2 regions of the Nesterenkonia sp. CL21 genome follow, and region 2 is predicted to be linked to the other one. Evidence: predicted binding sites of a transcription regulator. Region 2 holds the regulator's gene; the other holds the start of a gene.
The links. The regulator LexA, encoded in region 2, represses DNA repair genes until DNA is damaged. The targets are predictions, from matches to a motif close to TCGAACANNTGTTCGA.
Positions count from the first base shown of each region.

Region 1: uvrA (excinuclease ABC subunit UvrA) is a predicted target of LexA. The motif match lies at 1,845-1,860, and genes of this name have one in related genera.

Region 1 is NZ_JAUTWR010000001.1:657,080-665,907, reverse strand. It holds gene uvrA (excinuclease ABC subunit UvrA) at 1-1,717, opposite strand, end outside; gene Q7C18_RS03010 (HAD hydrolase-like protein) at 1,911-2,735, shown strand; gene Q7C18_RS03005 (MBL fold metallo-hydrolase) at 2,746-3,408, shown strand; gene Q7C18_RS03000 (DUF3516 domain-containing protein) at 3,417-6,005, shown strand; gene Q7C18_RS02995 (alpha/beta fold hydrolase) at 6,206-7,603, shown strand; partial or broken gene Q7C18_RS02990 (TerC/Alx family metal homeostasis membrane protein) at 7,678-8,652, opposite strand.
Region 2 is NZ_JAUTWR010000001.1:364,292-373,119, reverse strand. It holds gene priA (bifunctional 1-(5-phosphoribosyl)-5-((5-phosphoribosylamino)methylideneamino)imidazole-4-carboxamide isomerase/phosphoribosylanthranilate isomerase PriA) at 1-553, opposite strand, end outside; gene hisH (imidazole glycerol phosphate synthase subunit HisH) at 631-1,269, opposite strand; gene hisB (imidazoleglycerol-phosphate dehydratase HisB) at 1,269-1,886, opposite strand; gene Q7C18_RS01620 (histidinol-phosphate transaminase) at 1,983-3,128, opposite strand; gene Q7C18_RS01615 (LysM peptidoglycan-binding domain-containing protein) at 3,298-3,693, opposite strand; gene lexA (transcriptional repressor LexA) at 4,049-4,741, shown strand; gene Q7C18_RS01605 (ATP-dependent DNA helicase) at 4,883-6,931, opposite strand; gene hflX (GTPase HflX) at 6,928-8,640, opposite strand.

The sequences.
Region 1 (8,828 bases), 290 kb from region 2:
CCTCGTCATGCTCCACGACGATCAGGGTGTTGCCCAGGTCCCTGAGACGCGTGAGCGTCTGGATGAGTCGGGTGTTGTCGCGCTGGTGCAGACCGATCGAGGGCTCGTCGAGCACATAGAGCACACCCACCAGCCCGGAGCCGATCTGCGTGGCCAGCCGGATGCGCTGCGCCTCGCCGCCGGAGAGCGTGCCGGCCGCCCGCTCCAGGTTCAGGTATCCCAGGCCCACGTCCAGCAGGAAGTTCAGCCGCGCCAGGATCTCCTTGAGCACCTGCTCGGCGATGGTCGCATCCCTGGCGGAGAGGCTCAGACCCGAGAAGAACGCCACGATCTCGTCCAGCGGGCTGCGGGAGACCTCGGCGATGGACCGACCCTCGATCAGGACGGACAGTGAGGCGGGATTCAGGCGCTGCCCGTCGCAGTCCGGACACGGCACCTGACGCATGTACTGCTCGTAATGGTCCCGGGCGTTGTCCGACTCCGTCTCCTCATACTTGCGATGGATGTAGGAGAGCACGCCTTCGAAACCAGTGGAGTACTTCCGCTCCCGGCCGAAGCGATTCCGATACTGGACGACCACCTTGTGGTTCCGCCCGTGCAACAGCGCCTTCCGGGCCTTCTTGGGAAGCTCTCGCCAGGGGACGTCCAGGGAGAAGTCGAGGTCTTCGGCCAGCGCGCGGATGAGCCGCAGCCAGTACTCACTGGAGGCCTTCCCCCGGTTCCAGGGGGCGATCGCTCCGTCGGCCAGGGAGAGCGTGTCGTCCGGAATGACCAGCTCCTCGTCCACCTCGAGCCGAGAGCCGATGCCCGAGCAGGTCTGGCAGGCGCCGAAGGGCGAGTTGAAGGAGAAGGAACGCGGCTCGATCTCATCGATCGACAGCGGATGCTCATTGGGACAGGCCAGGTTCTCGGAGAAGCTGCGCAGCTTGGGGCCTTCGAGGCCGTCCGGCACCTTCTCGGGGTTCTCCGGCGAGCCGTCCTCCGCCAGGTCGACCAGGTCGATCACCGCTCGTCCTTCTGCCAGACGCAGAGCCGTCTCGATCGAATCGGTGAGCCGCTGGCGCATGCCCTCCCGGATGACCAGGCGGTCGATGACCACGTCGATGTGGTGCTTGATCTGCTTCTCGAGCACCGGTGGGTCGTTGAGCTGGATCTGCTCGCCGTCCACCACGGCCCGGGCGAAGCCCTGTCCGGCCAGGTCTCGGAAGAGGTCCTTGAACTCGCCCTTGCGCCCGCGCACGACCGGCGCCAGGACCTGGAAGCGGGCTCCCACCGGCAGGTCCAGGATCTGGTCCACGATCTGCTGAGGGGTCTGCCGCTCGATCCGCTCTCCACACACGGGGCAGTGCGGAACGCCGATGCGGGCCCAGAGCAGACGCAGATAGTCATGGATCTCGGTGACGGTTCCGACCGTCGACCGCGGGTTCCGCGAGGTCGACTTCTGATCGATGGAGACCGCCGGCGACAGCCCCTCGATGAAGTCGACGTCGGGCTTGTCCACCCGCCCGAGGAACATGCGCGCGTACGCCGAGAGCGACTCGACGTACCGCCGCTGCCCCTCGGCGAAGATGGTGTCGAACGCCAAGGAGGACTTCCCCGAGCCGGAGAGGCCGGTGAAGACGATGAAGGCGTTGCGCGGAAGCTCCACGGCCACGTCGTGCAGGTTGTGCTCCCGGGCCCCCTGGACGACGATGCGGTCCGCCTCGGCACGACCCACGGTGCCGTTGGCGCCGGACTTCCGGCGCGCACCCCGGCTGTAGTAGTCGTCGACGGATTCGATCACGGCGCCGTCGATCGCGGCAACTGGCTCAGACACGCGCACCAGTGTATGCCCGCACCTTCGATCGAACAAATATTCGATCACCCGGGCCGTTCGCCGGCCGCACGGACCCGGATGGCAGGATGGAGGCGTGACGACCCGCCCCACCTCCCCCGCCCTGCAGGACGACGAGCCCTCCGCAGACGACGGCGCTCCCCTCGTCCTCTTCGACCTTGACGGCACCCTCGTGGACCCCGCCGGTTCGATCACCGGCGGCATCGCCGCGGCCCTGGCCGCGCACGGGATCAACGTGCCCGACCAGCCCACGCTGGAGGGCATGGTCGGCCCGCCGCTCGCCGCCAGCCTGCTGTCCCTGCCGGGCGTGACCACCGAGATGCTGCCGGGCCTCGTGGCGCACTATCGAGCCGGCTACCTCGCCCACGGCATGGCGGCCTCCAAGGTCTACCCCGGACTCCGGCAGCTCCTGGCCGACCTGCGGAAGGCAGGCGTCGCCCTGGCGGTGGCCACCTCGAAGCCGCAGCCGCTGGCGGAGCGACTGCTCGAGGTCCAGGGCCTGGCGGGCGCCGTCGACGTCGTCGCAGGCTCGGATCCGGACGAGACCGTGCCCCATGCCGGCAAGGCGCCGATCCTCGCGGCCGCACTGAGGGACGTGGCCCGCGCCTCGGACCGCGATCCGAGCGGCGGCCCCTCTCGGCCCCGAGCGGCGATGGTCGGGGATCGGATCTTCGACGTCGAGGGCGCCCAGGTCCATGGGATCCCCTGTGTCGGCGTGCGGTGGGGCAGCGCCCCGGCCGGGGAGCTCGAACAGGCCGGCGCCGACGTCGTGGTCGACGACTCGCAGGGGCTCCGAGATGCACTCGAGCACCTTCTCGATGTGCCGCTCGGGGACAGCGCAGCCGAGGATCCGGCCGAGGGCTCGGCATCGCCATGGCGTCTGATCGACAGCAGACCATAGACTGTCACCCATGGCCACCGACAGCTCTCTGATCCATGACCTTCCGGCGATCACCGTCCGCCGCGTCGCGGTCTCCGAGATGAGCAACAACGTCTACCTGCTCACCGCGAAGAAGTCCGGGGTCCAGGTGCTCATCGACGCCGCCGACGACGTCCCGGCGATCCGCGCGATGCTGGCCGAAGCCGCCGTCGACACCCCCTGCGCGCCGCAGCTGCGCGCCGTGCTCACCACGCATCGTCACTGGGACCACATCCGCGCGCTGCCCGAGCTCGCCGCCGACGTGGACACGGTCGCGGGACAGGACGACGCCGGTGCGATCGAGGAGGCCGAAGGCGTGCGGATCGACCGTCGGGTCGACCACGGCGACCTGGTGCAGTATGACGGCATCGCGCTGGACGTCATCCAGCTGCGCGGCCACACCCCTGGTTCGGTGGCCTTCGTGTACCCCGTCGAAGACGGCCCCACCCACATCTTCACCGGAGACTCGCTGTTCCCCGGCGGCGTCGGAAAGACCTGGAGCGCAGAGGACTTCCGCACGCTGATCGACGACGTCGAGGCGCGGCTCTTCGCGGCCTTCCCGGACGACACCGTCATCCACCCCGGACATGGCGACCCCACGACGCTGGGCGCGGAACGGCCCGAGCTCGCCGCGTGGCGGGAGCGCGGCTGGTAGTGGCGGCCCTGCGACTCGACTCCCTGCGTCCTGTCCCCGCTGCGGACGGCGTCCCCGACCCCGAGAGCCTCGTCGAGGCCTTCACCGGATGGACCGCCCAGCGTGGGATCACCCTCTACCCCGCCCAGGAGGACGCTGTCCTGGAGCTCGCGGACCGGCGGCACGTCATCATGGCCACCCCGACCGGCTCCGGGAAGTCCCTGGTGGCCACGGCCGCCCACTTCTTCGCCCTGTGCCGCGGCGAACGCAGCGTCTACACCGCTCCGATCAAGGCGCTCGTCTCCGAGAAGTTCTTCGCGCTCGTGGAGATCTTCGGCGCGGAGAACGTCGGGATGGTGACCGGAGACTCGGCGGTCAACGCCCACGCCCCGATCATCTGCTGCACGGCGGAGATCCTGGCCAACGAAGCTCTGCGCGACGGCACGGAGGCCGACGTCGGGCCCGTCATCATGGACGAGTTCCACTTCTATGCGGACCCCCAGCGCGGATGGGCCTGGCAGGTGCCCCTGCTGGAGCTTCCCCAGGCTCAGTTCCTGCTGATGTCCGCCACCCTCGGCGACACCAGCCGCTTCGAGCGCCGCATCGCCGAGCGGACCGGCCGAGACGTCGTCACCGTCTCCTCGGTCCAGCGTCCGGTGCCGCTGCACTTCGAGTACTCCACCACGCCGCTGCAGCACAAGCTCGAGGACCTCGTCGCCGACGGACAGGCGCCGGTCTACGTGGTGCACTTCTCCCAGCGCGAGGCCGCGGAACGTGCCGCCGGGCTCGCCTCTCTGAACGTGGCCGGCAAGGAGGACCGGGAGCGCATCCGGCAGCGCCTGGAGACCTTCCGCTTCGCCAAGGGGTACGGCAAGGTGCTCAATCGGCTGCTGCGGTCCGGCATCGGCGTCCACCATGCCGGGATGCTCCCCAAGTACCGGCGCCTCGTGGAGCAGCTCGCCCAGGACGGGCTGCTGAAGGTCATCTGCGGCACCGACACCCTCGGCGTCGGCATCAACGTGCCCATCCGCACCGTAGTGCTCACCGCCCTGAGCAAGTACGACGGCGAGCGGACGCGCCAGCTCAACGCCCGTGAGTTCCACCAGATCGCCGGACGGGCGGGGCGCGCCGGCTTCGACACCGAGGGCCGGGTGGTCGTGCAGGCCCCCGAGCATGTCATCGAGAACGAGCAGGCGCTGCGCAAGGCGCGGGCCAAGCACGGGGACGACGAGAAGAAGGTCGCCCAGGCGGTCCGCTCCACGGGGAAGAAGAAGCCGCCCGACGGCTTCGTCTCCTGGTCGGAGAAGTCCTTCGACCGACTCGTGGAGGCGACGCCGGAGCCGATGGTCTCACGCATGCAGATCAGCTATGCGATGGTGCTGCAGCTCCTGCAACGCCCTGAGGACCCGATCCTGGCCATGCGTCGGCTCATCCGCGGCTCCGACGAGACCCCGGCCCGGCAGGCGATCCTCCAGCGGCGGGCGCTGCAGATCCTGCGGGAGCTGCTCACCGCTGGCGTGCTGGAGCGACTGGAGGCTCCCGACGAGGACGGGCGCACAGTGGACCTGACGCTCGACCTGCAGGACGACTTCGCGCTGAACCAGCCGCTGGCCCCCTTCGCCGTCGCCGCGCTGGAGCTCCTGGACCCGGAGTCGGAGACCTACGCCCTGGACGTCATCTCCGTGATCGAGGCGATCCTGGAGACTCCGTATCAGGTGACCGGCGCCCAGGTGAAGAAGCTCAAGTCCGAGAAGATCGGTGAGCTGAAGGCCGAGGGTGTGGACTATGTGGAACGGATGCGCATCCTCGATGAGATGACCCATCCCCAGCCGCTGGGCGAGCTGCTGACCCAGCAGTTCGAGGTGTATCGGACCTCGGCGCCCTGGGTGGGCGACCATGAGCTGGCGCCCAAGGCGGTCGTGCGGGACATGGTCGAGCGGGCTTTCGGCTTCGTCGACATGGTCAACCACTATCAGCTCACCCGCTCGGAGGGGGTGCTGCTGCGGTATCTCACCGACGCCTACAAGGCGCTGCGCCAGACCGTGCCGCAGCAGAAGGTGACCGAGACGCTGGAGGATCTGGTCGAGTGGCTCGGCGAGATGATCCGCCAGACCGACAACTCGCTGCTCGAGGAGTGGGAGCGGCTGGCCTCCGGGGCCGAGGACTCCACGGCGGAGGATCTCGAGCTCAGTACCGAGGCGCCGGCAGAACCGGAGGGCGTGACCCACAATGTGCGGGCCTTCCGCGTGATGGTGCGCAACGCGATGTTCCTGCGGGCCGAGCTCTTCGCCCAGGAGAAGGAGCAGCAGCTCGAGCAGCTCGACGGGGACTCCGGGTGGGACGCCGAACGGTGGGGGAAGGCCATGGACACGTTCTTCGACGTCTACGACGATGTGTTCACCGATGCTTCCTCCCGCGGCCCGGCGCTCATCCGCATCGATGAGTCGCCGGAGGGCCGCCCGGGCTTCTGGCGGGCGGTGCAGGTCCTCGACGACGCCGACGGCAATCACGACTGGGCGATCCACGCCTGGATCGATCTGGCCTCCTCCGACGAGGTCGGCGCCCCGGTGGTGCTGGTCGATCACGTCGGCGAGGTCCACCACGAGCCGGCAGCCTGACCGTCGTCGCAGCCCACCAGTCCGGCGGGATGACCTCCGGATGTGCCGTGTGCCACACTTGATCCGCGGTGGGAGCTGACCACCTCGCCCGAGTCAGCTCCCATCGTCCCACCTCAGCGGCAGAGCACCGCTGAGGAGCCCCACGACGACGCACGCCCGGCCAGCCGACAGAGCGGGACCGGCCAGCAGAGAGAGACAGCATGACCTCGACGTCTTCCCCTGTCCGCACCCTCCTCGACGGCACCCGCCTGACGGAGCACCGGCTGCGGGTCCCCCTGGACCACGCGGCCCCCGACGGTGAAGGCCTCGACCTGTTCGCCCGTGAGTTCGTCACGCCGGAGGCCGCCGCCCGCGGTGAGGACCACGTGGCCCGGATGCCCTGGCTGCTGTTTCTGCAGGGCGGGCCCGGCGGCAAGGGCACCCGTCCGGCGCGGACCCCGGCGTGGATGCAGGAGGCCGGCAGCCGCTTCCGCATCCTGATGCTGGATCAGCGAGGCACCGGCCTGTCCACCCCGCTGACCCGCCATTCGGTGCTCCGCAGGGGCCGCGCAGCGGAGCAGGCCGCCTATCTGCGACGCTTCCGGGCTGACGCCATCGTCCACGACGCCGAGGCCTTCCGTCGGCACCTGGGCCTGCAGAGCTGGAGCGTGCTGGGGCAGAGCTTCGGCGGGTTCTGCACCCTGACCTATCTGTCCCTCTTCCCCGACTCACTGGACAGGGCGCTCATCACGGGCGGCCTTCCTCCTCTGACGGGCCACGCCGACCGGGTGTACCAAGCCACCTACGCGAAGATGGCGGCCCGGAACCGGGAGCACTTCGCCCGGTTCCCCGAGGACCGCGACAGGCTGGACGAGATCGTCGATCACCTCCGCCGCCACGAGGTGCTCCTGCCGGACGGCTCCCCGCTGACGGTCCCCCGTCTGCAGTCGGTGGGCATGCTGCTGGGTGGGAACACGCGGGCCGACTCTCTGCACTACCTGCTCGAGGAGGCCTTCGTCGCGCCGGGGACGGACGCGCTGTCCGACACGTTCCTGCACGCAGTCCACCAGCAGATCTCCTTCGCAGCGGCCCCCATGTATGCGGTGATGCACGAATCGATCTACGGTCAGCCCGCCGAGATGACGGACGGCCGCGGCGACACCGGCTGGGCGGCTGAGCGCGTGCTCGAAGACCACCCCGAGTTCTGCCCGACCCGGACCTCCCCGATGCTCACCGGAGAGATGATCCTGCGCCACCACCTGGCGCTGGACCCCGCGCTGGCACCCCTGGCGGAGGCCGCAGACCGACTGGCCGACGTCGACGACTGGGAGCCTCTCTACGACCTGGATCAGCTGGCACGGAACGAGGTCCCCACGGCGGCCGCCGTCTACACCGACGACGTCTATGTGGCCCGCGAGCTCTCCCTGGAGACCGCCTCCCGGGTCCGCGGGCTCAGCGTGTGGGAGACCGATGAGTTCCACCACGACGGTCTGCACGACGATGGAGCGAGGATCCTGCGGGAGCTGCTGCACCGCACTGACGCCTCAGCAGGCGCCCGGGACGGCCGGGCTGACGCCTCCGAGGAGGCTCAGGCGCCGTCAACGCGGTACTCCACATGAGACGCTCGTCGGGCAGCTCCGCTCAGGAGACGCCTCCCTCATGAGCTCTGCGCGGCGTGCTCCTCGTCCTCGCGCCGCGCGCGGGCTGCCGAGGTGAGCAGCGAGCTGATCACGGTGACGGCCAGCACCGCGACGATCACGATGAGCGAGAGCCCCGTGGAGATCTCCGGCACGGGAACGTTCTCGCCGCCGTTGATGAACGGCAGGTTGTTCTCATGCAGGGCGTGGAGCACCAGCTTGACCCCGATGAAGCCGAGGATCACTGCCAGACCGTAGGACAGGTGGACCAGCCGGTCCAGCAACCCGTCGATCAGGAAGTACAGCTGCCGCAGCCCCATCAGCGAGAACGCCGTGGCCGCGAACACGATGTACGGCTCCTGGGTCAGCCCGTAGATCGCCGGGATCGAGTCCACGGCGAAGAGGATGTCGGTGCCGCCGATGGCCACCATGACCAGCAGCATCGGCGTGAGCATCCGTTTCCCGTCCACCCGCGTGACGAGCCGGTCGCCGTCGTAGTGGTCGGTGGTGTGCAGGAAACGCCGGGCCAGACGAATGATGATGTTGTCCGCCTCCTCGGCCGCGTCCTCTCCCGCGGCGCCCTTCTTCAGCAGCTGGACGGCGGTGACCAGCAGGATGAGGCCGAAGAGGTAGAACACGTCGGAGAAGGCATGGATGAGGCCGGCCCCGACCAGGATGAAGGCGGTGCGGGCGATCAGGGCGAAGACGATGCCGAACAGCAGGACCTTCTGCTGGTCCTCCCGGGGGACGTTGAAGCTGGCGATGATCACCAGGAAGACGAACAGGTTGTCCACCGAGAGCGCCTTCTCGGTGACATAGCCTGCGTAGTACTCGGTGGCCAGGGCAGGGTCGCCCATGGCGAGGAACACGAGTCCGAAGGCCAGGGCAGCGCCGATGTAGAGGGCCGACCAGACCGCGGCCTCCCGGATGCTCGGGATGTGCGCCTGGCGCACGTGGAAGACGAAGTCGAAGGCCAGCAGGCCGACGATGAGCAGGATGGTGAGTCCCCAGACCAGGGGTGTGATCTCCACAGGAGAGGGTCCTTTCGACAGTCACGAGGATGTGGGTGGTCCTCGCGAGTCTCTCCCCCGGACGCCTGCGCGATCCTGATGGATCTGCCGGCTCCCGACCGCTGTGCCCGGCAGGTCGACGACGACCCGCGTGCTGACGTGCACACCGCTGACGGATACTCCCTCACGCAGAGATC
Region 2 (8,828 bases):
GGAGGGTCCCGTCCTTGGTCACGTCGGTGACCACGTAGCGCGGACACCCGGCATCCTCCAGTCGTTCCAGGACCTCCCAGAGGTTGCCGCCCTCCTTGGTCCAGCCGCGGGCCGCGAGCGTCTCCCCCCGGACGTCGAGCCCCACCGCGATGGCCTCTCCGTGGCGTTCGATCGCCCGGGCGGTCCACTCCGGATCCTCCAGTGCGGCGGTGCCCAGGTTCACGCGGGTCGCCCCGAACTCCAGAGCGCGGTCGAGAGACTCATCGTCCCGAATACCGCCGGAGAGCTCGATCTTGATGTCCAGCTCGCGGACCACTCGGGCCAGGACCTCGCGGTTGTGGCCGCGACCGAAGGCGGCGTCGAGGTCCACCAGGTGGATCCACTCGGCGCCGTCCTGCTGCCAGGTCAGCGCCGCGTCCAGCGGGTCGCCGTAGCTGGTCTCGGAGCCGGCCTCGCCCTGCACCAGACGAACGGCCTGACCGTCGGCGACGTCGACGGCGGGCAGCAGCTCCAGGGCGGGCACGGTGGCGATCTCGGGGGCGTTCTCAGCCATGGGGTCGGGTCTCTCTTCCTGGGACAGGGTCGGGTCGGTGGTCAGCGGATCGGGGCCATGGCGGCCGGCCCGGGCTCTCAGAGGCTGTCGATCCAGTTCTTCAGCAGCTGCATGCCGGCGTCGCCGGACTTCTCCGGGTGGAACTGCGTGGCCGACAGGGGTCCGTTCTCCACCGCGGCGATGAAGTCCGCGCCGTGGTGGGACCAGGTCACCTTCGGCGCAGCCATCGATTCGACGGTCTGGTCGAAGTCCCAGGACTGCACCGCGTAGGAGTGCACGAAGTAGAACCGCTCATCCTCGATGCCGTCGAACAGCACGGTGCCCTCGGGGGCCCGGACCGTGTTCCACCCCATGTGCGGCACCACGACGTCGTCCGGCAGAGCGGTCACCTCACCAGGCCACTCCCCCATGCCGTCGGCCGCGATGCCGTGCTCCACTCCACGTTCGAAGAGGATCTGGTGCCCCACGCAGATGCCCAGCACGGGTCGGCCTCCGGCGATGCGGCGTCCGATCCAGCGTGGCCCGTCGATCGCCGTCAGCGCGTCCATCACAGCGGCGAAGGCTCCGACCCCGGGAACCACCAGGCCGGCGGCCTCCTGGATCCGGACCGTCTCGCGGGTCAGAGTCACCTGGGCACCGGCACGCTCCAGGGCACGGACGGCCGAGTGGACGTTGCCGGAGCCGTAGTCAAGGACGACGACGTCGGGCTTGGCCATCAGAGCGCTCCCTTCGTGGAGGGGATGCCCTCCACCCGCGGGTCCGATTCGACGGCGGCGCGCAGCGCACGGGCGAAGGCTTTGAACTGGGCCTCGACGATGTGGTGCGGGTCGCGGCCCGCCAACACGCGCATGTGCAGGCAGATGCCGGCGTGATAGGTGATGGCCTCGAAGGCGTGGCGCGTCATGGAGCCGGTGAAGTGACCGCCGATCAGGTGATACTGCTGCCCCTCCGGCTCGCCGGAGTGCACGAGGTAGGGACGTCCGGAGACGTCGACGACGGCGTGCGCCAGGGCCTCGTCGAGCGGGACGGTCGCCTCTCCGAAACGGCGGATTCCGGCCTTGTCACCCAGCGCGGTGCGCAGCACCTCGCCGAGGACGATCGAGGTGTCCTCCACCGTGTGATGCACATCGATGTGGGTGTCCCCGGTCGACTCGACCGTCAGATCGATCAGCGAATGCTTCGCCAGAGCGGTGAGCATGTGGTCGAAGAACGGCACCGTGGTGGAGATCTCCGAGGTGCCTGTTCCATCGAGGTCCATGCGCACGCGCACGCTGGACTCGGAAGTGACTCGTTCCATCTGGGCCGCGCGGCCCGAGATCAGTTCTGCTCCCATGGCTCCTGCTCGTGGGTACGGGGTGAAGGGTCTGATGACGCCGTGGACCAGTCTACGCACCGGCCTTCACGGCGTTCAGCGGCCTCGGGCGGAGTCTCAGCGGCCGAGATGCCGAGCCAGGGACTCCAGGAAGGCGGTGGTCTCCTCCTCGGTGCCCGCGGTGACCCGCAGGTGGCCGGGGATGCCGACATCGCGGATGAGGATGCCGTCGTCCAGCAGATGCTGCCACGCGGCCTTCTCGTCCTCGAGCCCGCCGAAGAACACGAAGTTCGCGTCTGACGGGGCGGGGCTGAGCCCGTACCGCGTCAACGTGTCGACGATGCGGTCACGCTGAGTCTTGATCCGCTCCACATTGGCCATCAGCGCCTCGCTGTGATCCAGGGCCGCCTCGGCCGCGGCCTGGGTGATCGCCGACAGGTGGTAGGGCAGGCGCACCAGCCGCAGCGCGTCGGTGACCTCCTCGGCCGCGGCCAGGTAACCCAGCCTCCCGCCCGCCAGGGCGAAGGCCTTGGACATGGTGCGGGAGACGATGAGCCGTTCACGCCCGGGCAGGAGCTCCAGCGCGGACGGAGTGCCGCTCTGCCGGAACTCGCCGTAGGCCTCGTCGACGACCACCATGGTGCCACCCTCGACGGCGGCATCGTAGGCCGCCTCGACGACGTCGAGCCCCAGCGCCGTGCCCGTGGGATTGTTCGGCGAGCAGAGGATGACCACGTCAGGCCGGTGCTCTCGGATCTGCCGGGCCACGTCCTCCGCGCCCTGGGTGAAGTCCTCGCCCCGGGTCCCTGCGATGTACCGGCTGTAGGTGCCTCGCGCATAGAGGGGGTACATCGAATAGGTGGGAGGGAAGGCCATCACGGAGCGACCCGGACCGGCGAAGGCCTGCAGGATGTGCTGCATGATCTCATTGGAGCCGTTGGCCGCCCAGATGTGCTCGGCGGTCAGCCCATGGGCCAGGTACTCGGCGAGCTTCTCCCGCAGACGGGTGAACTCCCGATCCGGGTATCGATTCAGCGTCTGAGCCGCATGCCTGACTTCCTTGGTGATGGCGTCCACGACATCAGCGGGGACGTCATAGGTGGTCTCGTTGACGTTGAGCATGGCCCACACCGGCAGCTGCGGCGCGCCGTAGGGCTCCTGGCCGCGCAGCTCCTCGCGGAGCGGCAGGCGCGCCAGGCGCTCTGATCTGCTGAGGCCGGCCGTCGACGTGGATCCGCCGACGCCGTTCTGGGGAGGAATCACGCGTCCATCCTACTCATCGGAGCCGTGGCGCTGCGGCGCCGTCACGGCGCTCCCGTCCCACCGCGTCATCTCTGTCCTGCTCCGACCTGCTCCGTCCCGCTCGGCTCTGATCGCCCACGGAGCCGCGAGTGATCTCCGCCGGAGCAGAACGCGTCCACCGGGCGCGACCTCAGTCCGCCACCGGAACGTACAGCGTCTGCCCGGGATGGATCTCGGAGCTGGTCAGATCATTGAGCTCAGCGATCTGCGTGATCAGCACCTGGGTGTCCTCCCCGGTACCCAGGCCCGAGGCCACGCTCCAGAGGGTGTCCCCGGGTGCCACCGTGACTTCGACAGCGGCGACTCCCGGCGCCCCATGGCTGGTGGCCTGCGCCATGTTGACGAAGCTGCCCACCAAGAGCGCCACGCCCACCAAGGCGGCGACGAGCAGCGTCAGCGCGGGAACCCCGAGGATCACCAGGCGGCCCCGCCGGGTGAGGTTGAGACGTCCTGGTGCACCGGCGGAAGAGGCGACGTAGGCCTGTCCGGCCGCGGAGGTGGTGAAGGAGGTGTGCGAGTGACGCATGGGGAAGAACCTCTCTCGTGCGGAATCTCGTCTCGGCATGGATTCGAAGATGTGTTCTATTTCTAGCACAGATGTTCGACCGGGCACCAGACATGCGTTCGAATATGCTGGTCTCGGCCGTCCGGATCCCGTAGCCTGAGACACATGTTCGAACCGAGTTTCGGATGCGATGTTCGACCGGATGTCCATGCAGGAGATTCCACCAGGACCCTCTGACATGACGAGCGGACGACGGGACCAGACCCTGCGGAGAGAGGCGTGAGAGATGGCCGTGGACAAGCGACCAGCCGAGGATTCCCAGCCGACGGAGACACCGGGGGACGCCGCGCCCCGGCTCACCGACCGGCAGCGCGGCATCGTCGACGTCATCCAGGAGGCCCTCGCAGAGCGTGGATACCCCCCGTCGATGCGTGAGATCGGCGACGCCTGCGGGCTCGCCTCGCTGTCCTCTGTGACGCATCAGCTCGCCCGCCTGCAGCAGATGGGCTACCTGCGTCGGGTGCCCGGCAAGCCGCGCGCCATGGAAGTCATCCGTGATTCCTCAGGCCGCCTCATCGCTGCGGACGTCCCGGACGAGCCGGCGTTCCCTCCCCCGAGCTCTTCCCCGGCACGTCAGGCCTCCGATGACGGTGCGGTCGTCGATCTCGACGCCTACCGCGAGCAGACGGACAGCCGGACGACCGACATTCCGGTGGTCGGTCGCATCGCTGCAGGTGGTCCCATCCTGGCCGAGCAGCAGGTCGAGGACGTCATGCCGCTGCCTCGCCAGCTCACCGGCGAAGGTGAGCTGTTCATGCTCCAGGTACGCGGCGACTCGATGATCGAGGCCGGCATCTTCGAGGACGACTGGGTGGTGGTGCGTCGCCAGCACACGGCCGAGAACGGAGACATCGTCGCCGCCCTGCTCGATGATGAGGCGACCGTGAAGACTCTCCGGCGGCGCGACGGGCATCAGTGGCTGCTCCCGCAGAACCGCAGCTATGAGCCGATCCTCGGGGATCAGGCCACCATCATGGGCAAGGTCGTCACCGTACTGCGGAGCCTCTGAGCCACGCAGCCTCGAGACCAGGCACCCTCACGGCCCCCAGCGCCGCCCGGAGACCATCCGGCAGGCCCGCACAGAAGGAGGGGCGCCGACCGCACGGTCGGCGCCCCTCCTTCTGTGTCCTTCTGCGCACGAGGACGCCGGTCAGGCGCTCGGATCGAGCCCCTGGCCGGCGAGCCGCCGCAGTGCCCCTCGCGCGACGTCTCCGTCGACAGTGGGCCAGAACTCCGGCATGGACTTCTTCAGGAAGCCGCCGTACCGTGCGGTGGCCAGGCGAGAGTCCAGGATCGCCAGCACGCCCCGGTCCTCGGCGCTGCGGATCAGTCGCCCAGCCCCCTGAGCCAGCCGGGTGGCGGCGTGCGTGGCCGCGACCTGCATGAAGCCGTTTCCACCGTTGCGCGCCACTTCCTGGGTGCGGGCGCTCATCAGCGGATCGTCGGGTCGGGGGAACGGGATGCGGTCGATCGCCACCAGTCGGCACGATCGGCCCGGGACGTCCACCCCCTGCCAGAGGCTCATCGTCCCGAACAGACAGGACTCTTCATCCTCGGCGAACTGGCGGACCAGGGCCGACATGGTGGCGTCACCCTGACACAGAATCGGCACCTCCAGGCGTTCCCGCAGCTCCTCGGCGGCCTCTTCAGCGGCGCGGCGCGAGGAGAACAGGGCCAGCGTCGCGCCCCGTGACGCCTCGATGAGCCCGGCGAGCTCGTCCCGCTGCCGATCAGCGGTCTTCAAGGACGGCGCGGGGAGGTCCTTGGCCACATAGAGCACGCCCTGCTTCGGGTAGTCGAAAGGGCTGCCGACGTCGATGGCGTCCCAGGCGGGGGCATTCTCCCCGCCCAGCCCGAGTGACCCCGCCACCGGGTCGAAGCTGTCGCCGATGGTCAGCGTGGCGGAGGTGAGCACCACCGTGCGCTCTCCGAAGAGGCCCTCCCGCAGGCGACCCGCCACCGACGTCGGTGCGACGTTCAGGATCGGCGGCTCCGTGATGTCTGCCTCGCGGTATCCCACGCCCGGGCTGAAGCTGCCCGGGCGGGTCAGCCAGATGACGTCCGGCGTCTCCCGGGAGTTCAGCATGCGCTCAGCGGTCTCCTGCACCGCCTGGACCCGTGCCCGTGCGGTGGAGCGTCCGGTGTCGGCCTCGGCCTCGCCGGACGGCTTGCTGTCAGACAGCGCGGTGCGGGCGGCGTTGCGGGTGATCTCCAACGCCTGGCTCTGCTGGGCGTCCAGGCCGCGTGCCAGCAGCCCCGACTCCTTGCCGTGGAAGGCAGCGTCGACGGCGATGGCCGCCGCCTGCAGGTCCTCGCCGCTGAGCGCGGTGTGACGCCGCAGCGTGGCCGCGGCCGTCTGGATCATCTGGACGGAGAGCTGTGCTGTGACCGCCGAGGTGACGCGATCAGCCAGCTCATGGGCCTCATCGATGATCACCGCGTCGTGCTCGGGCAGCACCTGCAGCCCCTCGAAGGCGTCGATGGCCAGCATGGCGTGGTTGGTGACCACGATGTCGGCCTCCTGAGCCTGCTCCCGCGCAAGCTCGGAGAAGCACTCAGCCGCCATGGGGCACTTCCGCGGACCGATGCAGTCGACGGCATTGACGGAGACCTGACGCCACGCCTTGTCCGAGACGCCCTCAGGCAGGTCGTCTCGGTCTCCCGTGGAGGTCTCTTCGGCCCATTCGCGCAGCCGCACGATCTCACGCCCCAGCCGTGAACCCGGTTCCGGCACGGAGTCCACGGCAGGCTCGTCGCCGAAGGAGAAGAGCGCCTGCTCGTCGTCCTGGTCGGGGAACCCGCCGTCCAGCTTGTGCCGGCACAGGTAGTTTGCCCGTCCCTTGACCAGGGCGATGGAGACCTCCTCCTCCAGCTCCTCCCCCAGATGGTCCAACAGTCGGGGCAGATCACGGCCCATGATCTGTGCCTGCAGCGCCAACGTCGCGGTGGAGATCAGCACCGGACGGTCCGCCTCCAACGCGTGCACCACAGCGGGCACCAGGTAGGCCAGCGACTTGCCGGTCCCGGTGCCCGCCTGCACGAGCAGGTGACGACGCCGGCGCAGGGCGTGGCTCACGTGCCGTGCCATGTCCATCTGCCCTTCGCGGTGCACGCCGCCCATCGCGGAGACCACATGATCCAGCAGCTCCGTGGAGCGCAGGTGCCCGGTGGACTGTGTCGTCGGCGCCTCCGGACTCACGCGGCGCCCGGCTCGTCGGTCGCCGCGGAGGCACCGCCGATGACATGCTCCTGCAGCTCCGCGGCGAGACTCGGGCGCACCTTCACGCTCATGCGCGTGCCCTCAGCCAGGTACTCGGTGCTCAGAATCTCCGCATCCGCCTCATGCAGTCGAGAGACCACGTCTCCTGCTGCATACGGCACCAGCAGCTCCAGGGACACGTCCGGCCGCGGGATCGACTCGCTGATCAGCTGCCGCAGCTCATCGATGCCCTGACCCGTGTGGGCCGAGACCAGCACGGTCCGCGGCTCGCGCCGTCGGATGCGGTCGACGACGACGTCGTCAGCCATGTCTGCCTTGTTCAGCACGATGATCTCGGGGACCTCGTGGGCGTCCACCTCGGCAAGCACGGTGCGCACCGCGCTGATCTGGCTCTCCGGCTCAGGATGCGAGGCATCGACCACGTGGAGGATCAGGTCGGCGTCGGCGACCTCCTCCAGCGTGGAGCGGAACGCCTCCACCAGCTGAGTGGGCAGCTGACGCACGAACCCGACCGTGTCCGAGAGCGTGTAGCCGATGCCGTCCGGCGTCACGGCCTTGCGGGTGGTGGGGTCCAGGGTGGCGAACAGGGCGTTCTCCACCATCACGCCGGCATCGGTGAGCCGGTTCAGCAGGGACGACTTGCCGGCGTTGGTGTAGCCGGCGATCGCCACCGACGGCACGGCATGCCGCTTCCGGTTGGCGCGCTTCGCCTCACGGGCCGGCTTCATGCCAGCGATCTGTTTGCGCAGCTTGGCCATGCGCGTGTTGATGCGGCGCCGGTCCAGCTCGATCTTGGTCTCACCGGGTCCGCGAGAGCCCATGCCGGCCCCGGCGCCGCCGACCTGACCACCGGCCTGCCGGGACATCGACTCGCCCCAGCCGCGGAGACGCGGCAGGAGGTATTCCAGCTGGGCGAGCTCCACCTGCGCCTTGCCCTCCCGAGACTTGGCATGCTGGGCGAAGATGTCCAGGATCAGGCCGGTGCGGTCGATGACCTTGACCTTGACGATGTCCTCGAGGCCACGACGCTGCGAGGGGGCGAGCTCGGAGTCGACGACGACGGTGTCCGCGCCCAGTTCGGCGACGGCCTGACGGATCTCCTCTGCCTTGCCGGAGCCGAAGAATGTCCCCGGGTCCGGGGTGGAGCGGCGCTGGACGAAGCCGTCCAGGACGGTGGAACCCGCGGTCTCCGCCAGTGCGGCGAGCTCCCGCAGCGAGTGTTCCGCCTCGGCGATGGGGCCCTCAGTCCACAGTCCTGCCAGCACGACGCGTTCGAGGCGCAGCTGGCGATACTCGACCTCAGTGACGTCTTCGAGCTCCGTCGAGAGACCCTCGACGCGGCGCAGCGACCGGCGCTCGAGCAGGTCGAACTGGTCGCCGTCGGCCTCGGTGTGCTCGGTCCTCAGATCGGAGAGCTCACGGGCCTGTTCCTCCAGCACGGAGCGGCGGCGCCGCTCCGCATCCTGGTCCTCGCGTCGATGCCCAGGGTCGGCGACGAAGCGGGTCCGCCCCGAGCGGGCGACCGTCTCGGCGCGTGCCTGGTCGGCGGCCAGGATCCGTTCGATGGTGGCGTCCACGGATGCCTGGTCCCCGCTCTCGGCCGCCGAGCCGGAGCCCGCCTGGTCCTGGGGCTGCAGGTCCTCGTCGCCCGTGCTGGGTGTGATGCTGTCATGGTGCGTGTTCGTCATAGTCTCCTCAAGGGGATCGCCGGTCAGCGGCGGATCCCGCGATGCCGGATCTCGGCTCCGGCGCACCCTCGTCAGAGGGTCCTTCCATCCTACGGCGCGGCCGTGCAGGGGCACTAGCGACCAGTGCCATCTGTGGACGACGAGGCCGTGGTCGCTTCGCAGGGCAGCCGTCGTCGTGGAGGCGTCTC